DNA from 2 places in the Achromobacter sp. 46006 genome. Region 2 is predicted to be linked to the other one. Evidence: riboswitches for the same ligand, from Rfam matches in the RefSeq annotation. Region 2 holds a riboswitch; the other holds the start of a gene.
What was found. A riboswitch is a leader RNA that binds a small molecule or an ion and turns the genes downstream of it on or off. The one in region 2 is predicted to bind glycine.

Region 1: it holds a riboswitch for glycine, as region 2 does, so the genes downstream of both, gcvT (glycine cleavage system aminomethyltransferase GcvT) here and AC6LKG_RS08040 (D-amino acid dehydrogenase) in region 2, are expected to answer to the same signal.

Annotation. Positions count from the first base shown of each region.
Region 1 is NZ_JCBANN010000018.1:720-5,163, forward strand. Features, by position in the region: partial or broken gene gcvPA (aminomethyl-transferring glycine dehydrogenase subunit GcvPA) at 1-662, opposite strand, end outside; gene gcvH (glycine cleavage system protein GcvH) at 756-1,133, opposite strand; gene gcvT (glycine cleavage system aminomethyltransferase GcvT) at 1,231-2,331, opposite strand; glycine riboswitch at 2,415-2,537, opposite strand; glycine riboswitch at 2,571-2,663, opposite strand; gene AC6LKG_RS11515 (ZIP family metal transporter) at 2,752-3,645, opposite strand; gene AC6LKG_RS11520 (superoxide dismutase) at 3,673-4,287, opposite strand.
Region 2 is NZ_JCBANN010000010.1:47,966-52,409, forward strand. Features, by position in the region: gene AC6LKG_RS08035 (sulfite exporter TauE/SafE family protein) at 1-410, shown strand, start outside; gene AC6LKG_RS08040 (D-amino acid dehydrogenase) at 462-1,691, opposite strand; glycine riboswitch at 1,736-1,822, opposite strand; glycine riboswitch at 1,824-1,914, opposite strand; gene ampC (class C beta-lactamase) at 2,101-3,246, shown strand; gene AC6LKG_RS08050 (3-hydroxybutyryl-CoA dehydrogenase) at 3,298-4,314, opposite strand; gene AC6LKG_RS08055 (NAD/NADP octopine/nopaline dehydrogenase family protein) at 4,317-4,444, opposite strand, start outside.

The DNA of each region.
Region 1 (4,444 bases), on a different contig from region 2:
GCCACCGAGCCGGTGCTGTGCGGGTACTGCAGCAGCACGCCAAAGCATTCCGGCAGGCCTTCGGCCTCGTCGCCGACGGCGATCTCGATGTCCAGGCCCTCGGCGCGCGTGCGCACGACTTCGATGGTCTGCGGATGCACGTGGCGCGAGATGAAGAACACCGGGCTTTGCGACTTGGCGCTGCGGCGCGCCAGCGTCATGGCTTCGGCGGCGGCGGTGCTTTCATCGAGCAGCGAGGCGTTGGAGATGTCCAGCCCGGTCAGGTCGGCAACCATGGTCTGGTAGTTCAGCAGGGCCTCCAGGCGGCCCTGCGAGATCTCGGGCTGGTACGGCGTGTAGGCCGTGTACCAGGCGGGATTCTCGAGAATGTTGCGCAACACCACGTTGGGCGTCTGCGTGCCGTAGTACCCCTGGCCGATGTAGTTGCGGAAGACCTTGTTGCGGCCGGCGATCTGCTTCAGTTCGGCCAGCACGTCGGCTTCGCTGCGCGACGGCGGCAGCGCCAGCGGCGCCTGGCTGCGGATCTTGGGCGGCACGACTTCTTCGATCAGGGCGTCCAGGCTGGGGCTGCCGATGGCGGCGAGCATGGCGGCCTGGTCGGCGTCGGAGGGGCCGATGTGGCGGGAAATGAAGTCGGTGTGGGTGTCTAGGGCGCGCGACATGGGGGGGATCTCGGGATGGCGGTGTCGTCGGGAGGGACGGACGGTGATGCATGGACGGGCGGCGGCGCCAGCGCCGCGCCCGCCCTGACGGACTTAGCCGTTGGCGACGGCTTCGTAGCCGGCGGCGTCCAGCAGCTTGTCGGCATCGGCGGCGTTGACCGGCTTGATCTTGAAGATCCAGGCGGTGAAGGCCGATTCGTTGATCAGGTTGGGGTTGCTTTCCAGCTCGTCGTTGAACGCGACGATTTCGCCGGCCACGGGCGCGTAGATGTCGGAGGCGGCCTTGACCGACTCGACCACGCCGGCGGTCTCGCCCGCATTCAGCTTGGCGCCGACCTTGACGTCGCCGACGAAGACCAGGTCACCCAGCTGGTCCTGGGCGGTATCGGTGATGCCGACGACGAACACGTCGCCTTCGGCTTTGACCCATTCATGGGACTCGGTGTACTTGCGATCGGTGGGCAGACTCATGGGAACTCCTGGGGGGATTCGGATAAGGAAATGGTGTTGCGCGCCTCGCGCCGGCGGCCTGCCCCGAGGGCCCGGCCAGCGGCGCGAAGCTTCGAGTTTACGAGTGTTCGACGGCTTTGCCGTTACGGACAAACGGCAGCTTGCACACCAGGGCGGGCACCCACTTGCCGCGGATGTCGACCTCGACCGTGTCGCCCGCGACCACGCCTTGCGGCAGGCGGGCAAAACCGATCGACACGCCCAGCGTCGGCGACATGGTGCCGCTGGTGAGTTCGCCCGTGCCGTTCTTGGTGCGCACCGCCATGTGGGCGCGCATCACGCCGCGTTCCTGCAGCTTCAGGCCGACGAAGGCGGCGGGCGTGGCCAACTGCTCCAGCGCGTCGCGGCCGATGAAGCGGCGCTCGGGGTTCTTCAGGGACACCGTCCAGGTCAGCGCGGCTTCGCCGGGCTGGGTCAGTTCGTCCATGTCCTGGCCGTAGAGGTTCATGCCGGCTTCCAGGCGCAGCGTGTCGCGCGCGCCCAGGCCGGCCGGGCGCACGCCCTGGGCCGCCAGGTCGCGCCACAGTTGCACCGCCTCGGCGGCGGGCAGCACGATTTCGAAGCCGTCTTCGCCGGTGTAGCCGGTGCGCGCCACCAGGGTGTCGTCGCCGACGCGGGCGGCCACGAACGGGGTCAGCGACTCGCTGGCGGCCTGCCAGGCGGGGCGCGCGGCCCAGACCTTGGCGCGGGCATTGGGGCCCTGCACGGCGATCATGGCCAGGTCGCGGCGCGGCGTGATGGTGACGTCGAACTTGCCGGCCTGCCTGACGCGCTGCATCCAGGCCATGTCCTTGTCGGCAGTGCCGGCGTTGACCACTACGCGCCATTCATCGGCGGCGAAGAAATACACGATCAGGTCGTCGATGACGCCGCCCTGCGGGTTCAGCATGCAGGTGTAGAGCGCCTTGCCGGGCACGGTCAGCTTGGCGACGTCGTTGGCCACCAGCCGCTGCAGGAAGGCGTAGGCATCGGGGCCGGCGATGTCGGCGTTGAGCATGTGCGAGACGTCGAACATGCCGGCGTCCTGGCGCACCGCATGGTGCTCTTCCAGTTGCGAGCCGTAGGCCAGGGGCATGTCCCAGCCGCCGAAGTCGACCATGCGGGCGCCAGAGGCGATATGTTCGTCGGCCAGCGGGGTGCGTTTGAGGGGTGCGGACATGCGCGGGTACTCCGGAGCGGCAGCGTTGCCAGGGTTACGGAATGCCGCCGGCGGACAGGATGCGCCCACGCAACGGCTGAATCTTCCGCCCCTCTGTCCTTTTGCCTGAGAGTTGCCCCGCGTGGCGGGTTTGCACCTTCGGCGCCTGGGCTGCTCGCTATGTCCCTGATTGGGCAGCGGCGCCAGGTCTCTCCAGAGTGCTGCTTTGCCGAGTCCGCGCGGTGAAAACCGGGACAGGGCAAGCATGCGCGGTATGGGATACCTGAGCGATTCCGGGCGAATTGCGCCTTCGGCGGCAGCCGCGAACGGCCGCTCTCTCCCGCAACATGCGTGACAGCGCCGAAAGCATACCGCGAAACGCGATTGCGTTGTTGATCCGTGAACCCGTGAACGCTGGCCGGTCGCCGCGCCGCGCCCGTGTCAGCCCAGCGCGGTGTCCAGCAGCATCATCAGCACGAAGCCCAGCATCAGCCCGCAGGTGGCGTAGACCTCGTGCCCCTTGCGGTGCGATTCGGGAATGATTTCGTGGCTGATCACGAACAGCATGGCGCCGGCGGCAAAGCCCAGGCCCCACGGCAGCAGCGCCGCCGACCAGCCCACCACGGCCGCGCCCAGCACCGCGCCCACCGGCTCGACCAGGCCGGACAGCATGCCCAGCGCCACCGCGAACGCGCGCTTGTAGCCGGCGGCGATCAATGCCACGGCCACCACCAGGCCTTCGGGGATGTCCTGGATGGCGATGCCGGTGGCCAGCGCCGTGCCGCGCACCGGGTCGTTGCCGGCGTAGCCGACGCCGATGGCCAGGCCTTCGGGCAGGTTGTGCAGCGTGATGGCGAAGACGAACAGCCAGGTGCGGCGCAGCCGGTGCGCCTCGATGCCCTCGCGGCCCTTGATGAAATGCTCGTGCGGCAGCAGCCGGTCCATCAGCAGCAATGCCGCCGCCCCCAGCAGGATCGCGGCGCCCACGGTCAGGCCCGCGCCCCAGGGGCCCGCGCCCTGCGACTCGGCAGCCGCGATGCCCGGCGCCACCAGCGAGAATGCGCTGGCCGCCAGCATCACGCCGGCGCCGAAGCCGAACATGCTGTCCTGCATTTTCTGGGGGATGGTGCGCGCGAACAGGATCGGCAGCGTGCCCGCCGCGGTGGCGCCGGCGGCGACCATGCCGCCCAGCAGCGCGTCGGCCACATGCGGGGCATTGGCATCGAAATAGATCCACATCTGGTGCAGGCCCAGGCAGGCCACCAGCACCGCCAGCGTCCAGACGCTGACGCTGGTGGCCGCGGGCCGGATGCGATGACGGCTGAAGGTGTTCATGATCCACTGCCCCCGCGCAATGCCGGCTCAGCCCACGGCGGCGGCGTAGCGGCGCGCCACCTCGGACCAATCGATCACATTGTAGAAGGCGCCGATGTATTCCGGGCGGCGGTTCTGGTACTTGAGGTAGTAGGCGTGCTCCCACACGTCTAGCCCCAGGATCGGCGTGTTGCCCTGCATCAGCGGGCTGTCCTGGTTGGCGCTGCTTTCCACCGCCAGCTTGCCGTCCGGCGTCACGCTGAGCCAGGCCCAGCCGCTGCCGAAGCGCGTCAGCGCCGCCTTGGTGAAGGCATCGCGGAAGGCTGCCTGGCCGCCCATATCGGCATCGATGGCGCGGGCCAGCGCGCCGTCGGGCTCGCCGCCGCCGCGCGGCGACATCACCGCCCAGAACAGGCTGTGGTTGGCGTGGCCGCCGCCGTTGTTGCGCACCGCGCCACGGACGGCTTCGGGCAACTGGTCGATGCGCGCCACCAGGGCCTCGACCGGCTCGTCGGTGGCGATGCCGGCGCCTTCCAGCGCGGCGTTCAGGTTGTTGACGTAGGCCTGGTGGTGCTTGCTGTGGTGGATCTCCATCGTCAGCGCGTCGATATGCGGCTCGAGCGCGTCGTAGGCGTAAGGCAGGGGCGGCAAGGTATAGGCCAAGTCGGTCTCCATCGGGCGACGCCGCTGGCGGTAGCAAGCGTCTGATTTTTTTGAAATACAAATGATAGGCATTTTTATTTGATATCACAACGACAACGTCGCAATGCCTGTCATGCAGTCAGGCTATGGGAGGGGACAGGCCTGGGCGGGCAGCACG
Region 2 (4,444 bases):
TGATGGCGCAGCGGCTGCCGCGCGTCGGCGGCAACCGCTGGGGCGATGGCGCGGTGGGGCTGGTGGGCGGCGTGCTGGGCGGCATCGGCGGCTTTGCCGGCAGCGTGCCGACGCTGTGGTGCACCCTGCGCGGCTTCAACAAGGACACGCAGCGCGCCGTGATCCAGAACTTCAACCTGTCGATGCTGGCCGTGACCATGGCCACCTATCTGGCCACCGGCATCGTCACGCGCGACATGGCGCCCATGTTCGCGGTGGTGGCGCCGGCCATGCTGATCCCCACGCTGCTGGGCACGCGCCTGTACATCGGCATTTCGGAGGTCACCTTCCGGCGCCTGGTGCTGGGGCTGCTGACCTGCTCGGGGCTGACGCTGCTGGCTTCGTCGCTGCCGCGGCTGCTGGGGCATTGAGGACCGGTCCGCGTCCGGCCCGGCCCAGGCCTGTGGTCTGCCGCAATGGCTTTACGACAGTCCCATCCCCTCCCGCACGCTTACCGCCAGCATTTGCGCCGTTGCCGCCGACAGCGTCCATCCCAGGTGTCCATGGCCGGTGTTGTAGAACACGCCCGGCCGCTTGCCCGGCCCCACGCGCGGCATCATGTCGGGCATCATCGGCCGCAGACCGCACCACGGCACCACGCGCGCCGTGCGCACGCCGGGAAAGTGGCGGCGGGTCCAGTCCACCAGCGGCTGGATGCGCTCGGCGCGGATGTCCAGGTTGAAGCCATTGAACTCGGCCGTGCCGGCCACGCGGAAACGGTCGCCCAGGCGGCTGGTGACGATCTTGGCGGCCTCGTCCAGCAGGCTCACGCTGGGCGCGGCGGCCTGGCTGGCGGCGTCGTCCAGGTGCACGCTGATCGAATAGCCCTTGACCGGATAGATGTTCAGCCTGTCGCCCAATTGCCGCGCGAACCGGCGGCTGGCGGCGCCGGCGCAGACCACGATGGCGTCGGCCTCGTGCTGTTCGCGCCGCGCGCCCTCTTCACGCGCGATATCCAGCACGTAGGGCAGGCCGTCGCGGCTGATGGCGCGGATGTCCGCGTCCTGTTCGAAGCGCACGCCGCGGCGCGCGCAGGCTTGCGCCAGGCCGCTGGTGAACTTGTGGATGTCGCCGGTGGCATCGGACGGCGTATAGAAGCCGCCGTGGCAGGGCGTTTGCAGCGTCGGCTCGATGCCGCGGATTTCCTCCGGCGTGACGGCGTGCCGCTCCAGCCCGCCCTCGCGCAGCAGCGCGTTGGCGCGGCGCGCGGTCTCGAAGCTGGCGGCATCGTGGTAGATGTGCAGGATGCCGCGGCGCTCCAGGTCGAAGTCGATGCCTTCCGCCTCGGCCATGGCGTACAGGTGCTGGCGCGCCTCGATCGCCAGGCGGGTGGTGGCGATGGTGTTCTGGCGGTAGTTGCGGATCTGCCCCATGAACTGGGCCAGCCACGAATACTTGTGCCAGCTCGGGCGCGGATTGAGCAGCAGCGGCGCGTCGTGGCGGCCCAGCCAGCGCAGGCCTTTCATGATGGTGGCGGCGCTGTTCCACACTTCGGCATTGCTGGCGGATAACTGGCCGCCGTTGGCAAAGGACGTCTCCATGGCGGGATAGCGCTGGCGGTCGTAGACGGTGACGTCGTAGCCCAGTTTGCTCAAGGCGTAGGCGGACGTGACGCCGGTGATACCGGCGCCGATGATGGCGATGCGGGGCATGATGGCTCCAGATGGCGTGGCCACGACCTAATGATCGCGGCACCCCATCTGTCTCTGTACCTGAGAGCTTCACCCGGGCGCGGCGGCGCGGGTTCCCCTTCGGTGGGCGCCAGGCGCCTCTCTCCAGATTGTCTAGACCGCGCAGTCCTGTTGCCTGAGAGTTTCCGGGGCGGTTGCTCCGTCGGCGCCCGCCACGGGGGCGGGACTCTTCTGCGGGGTTTTGAATCGACGCACCGAGAATAGCCAAATTCGTCGCGGGCGGGACTCAGGGTTAATACCAGGGCGGAAAGGAATTGGCTCTACACTGGGCGCCTCATCCGCCGGCCCGCGCCGGCTTCCAGCGATAGGACGATCCCGCATGCGCGCTCCGGCAACGCCCCGCAGTTCCCTGTTGTTTGCCGCCCTGGCGATGGCCCTGGCCGCGGCCGCCACGGCCTCTCCGGCTGCCGCCACGCCCCCGGCCGGAACGCCTGCCAGGGCCGATCGCGCCACCATCGCCGTCGACGCGGCCGTGGCCGAGGTCATGCGCCAGTACGGCATCGCCGGTATGGCCATCGGCGTCAGCCGCAACGGCCAACAGCGCTTCTTCAATTACGGCGATGCCTCGCGCGAGCCGCGTCGCCCGGTCTCCAGCGACACCCTGTTCGAACTCGGATCGATCAGCAAGACCTTCACCGTCACGCTGGCCGCCTACGCGCAGGCGACCGGCCGCCTGTCATTGGACGACAGTCCGTCCAAGTGGCTGCCCGAGCTGCGAGGCAGTGCATTCGCCAAGCAGACGCTGGTGAATCTGGCCACGCACACCAGCGGCGGTTTCCCCCTGCAGGTGCCGGATACGGTGCAAGACATGGCGCAGATGATGGATTACCTGAAAGCCTGGACGCCGCGGTACGCGCCCGGCGCCAAGCGTACCTACGCCAATCCCGGCATCGGCATGCTGGGCGTGGTGGCGGCCCGCGCGCTGGGGCAGCCTTACGTGGCGGCGCTGGAGCAGGGGCTGTTGCCCAAGCTGGGCCTGCGCAACACCTACCTGGAGGTGCCGCCGCAGAAAATGGCCGATTACGCGCAAGGCTACGACAAGCGCGATGCGCCCATACGCCTGCGTCCGGGCGTGCTGGCCGACGAGGCCTACGGCGTCAAGTCCAGCGCCCGCGACATGCTGCGCTTCGTCGAGATCAACCTGGGCACCGCGCCGGTCGATGCCACGCTCCGGCACGCCATCGCCGCCACCCACGCCGGCTACTACCAGCTTGGCGCGATGACGCAGGACCTGGTGTGGGAGCAGTACCACTATCCCGTGTCGGTGCAAGACGTGGTGCACGGCAATTCCGCCCAGGTCGCCTTCGAGACCCTGCCGGTCAAGGCCCTGCAACCACCGCTGGCGCCGCAGCAGGCGGTATGGATCAACAAGACCGGCGCCACCAATGGCTTCGGCGCCTACGTGGCGTTCGTGCCGTCGCGCCAGCTCGGCATCGTGATCCTGGCCAACCGCAACTATCCCAATGAGGCGCGGGTGCGGCTGGCGCTGCGGGTGCTCGGGGCGCTGGCGCCCTGAGCATTCAGCTAGCGGCGGACCGCTGGCACGGCGCCGCGCGGCGCCGGTGCATCAGGCCGCGTCCGGGTTGCCGCAGGCCGCGCCCTGCCTGCGGGCGCCATCGAACTTCGGCAGCAAACCCATGATTTCCAGCCGCGCGCACAGCTCGCCCAGCCGCCGCAGCTTGTACGCCTCCACGTCCATGCCGGCATAGTCGTAGAAGCCTTGCCCTTCGCGCAGGCCATTGCGGCCCTGTTCCATGTTGCGTTCGATGATGGCCGGCGCCGCGAAGCGCGCATCGAGCGCGCCGGACAGGTAGCGCGAGGCATAGTAGAGGATGTCGCCGCCGCCCCAGTCGATGAACTCCAGCAGGCCCAGCACCGAGAAGCGCAGGCCGAAGCCCAGCCGCACGGCGGTGTCGATGTCCTCGGCGCTGGCCACCCCTTCCTCGACCATGCGGGCCGCCTCGTTCATGGCCAGCGCCTGGATGCGCGGCACGATGTAGCCGGCCGCGGGCGCGCACTGCACCGGCGTCTTGCCGGCCAGGCGCAACACCGCCAGCAGGTCCTGCAAGGCCGCCTCGGTGGTCCGCGGGCCGCGGCTCACCTCCACCAGCGGGATCAGGTACGCGGGATTGAGCCAGTGCGCATTCAGGAAGCGTCCCGGCTCGCGCATCATGTCGGCCAGTTCGGTGACGAGAAAGGTCGAGGTGGTGGAGGCGATCACGCTGTCGGCGGCGCAGGCGCGGCCGAGCCAGCCGAAGGCTTCGCGCTTGGCGTCCAGTTGTTCAGGCACGGCCTCGAACACCACACGGGCGCGGGCCAGGTCGCCGGCCGCCTCGTCACGCGCCGCCAGGCGCACCCGGCCCAGCGCGGTGTCGACCTGCGCTGCCTCCAGCAGTCCCAGACGCGCCAGCGTGCCGAGTTCGCGCCGCAGCGCGCCGAGCACGCCGGCGAAGTACTGGGCCCGGGCGCTGGCCGCGCGCGGCTTGGTGTCGATCAGCGTGACATCCAGCCCGGCATGGATGTACGACAGCGCGATGCCGATGCCCATGCGGCCGGCGCCGGCCACGCACAAGGTCTTGTCCATGCTCAAACTCCCCGCGCCAGCAGCGTGGCCATGGCTTCGCGCGTGAGCTGAGCCAGTTCCAGCGCTTCCAGCGTGCGGCCCTCGGCGTACAGGTCGCGGCCGGCCACGGCCGAGGCCACGCTCAGCAGGC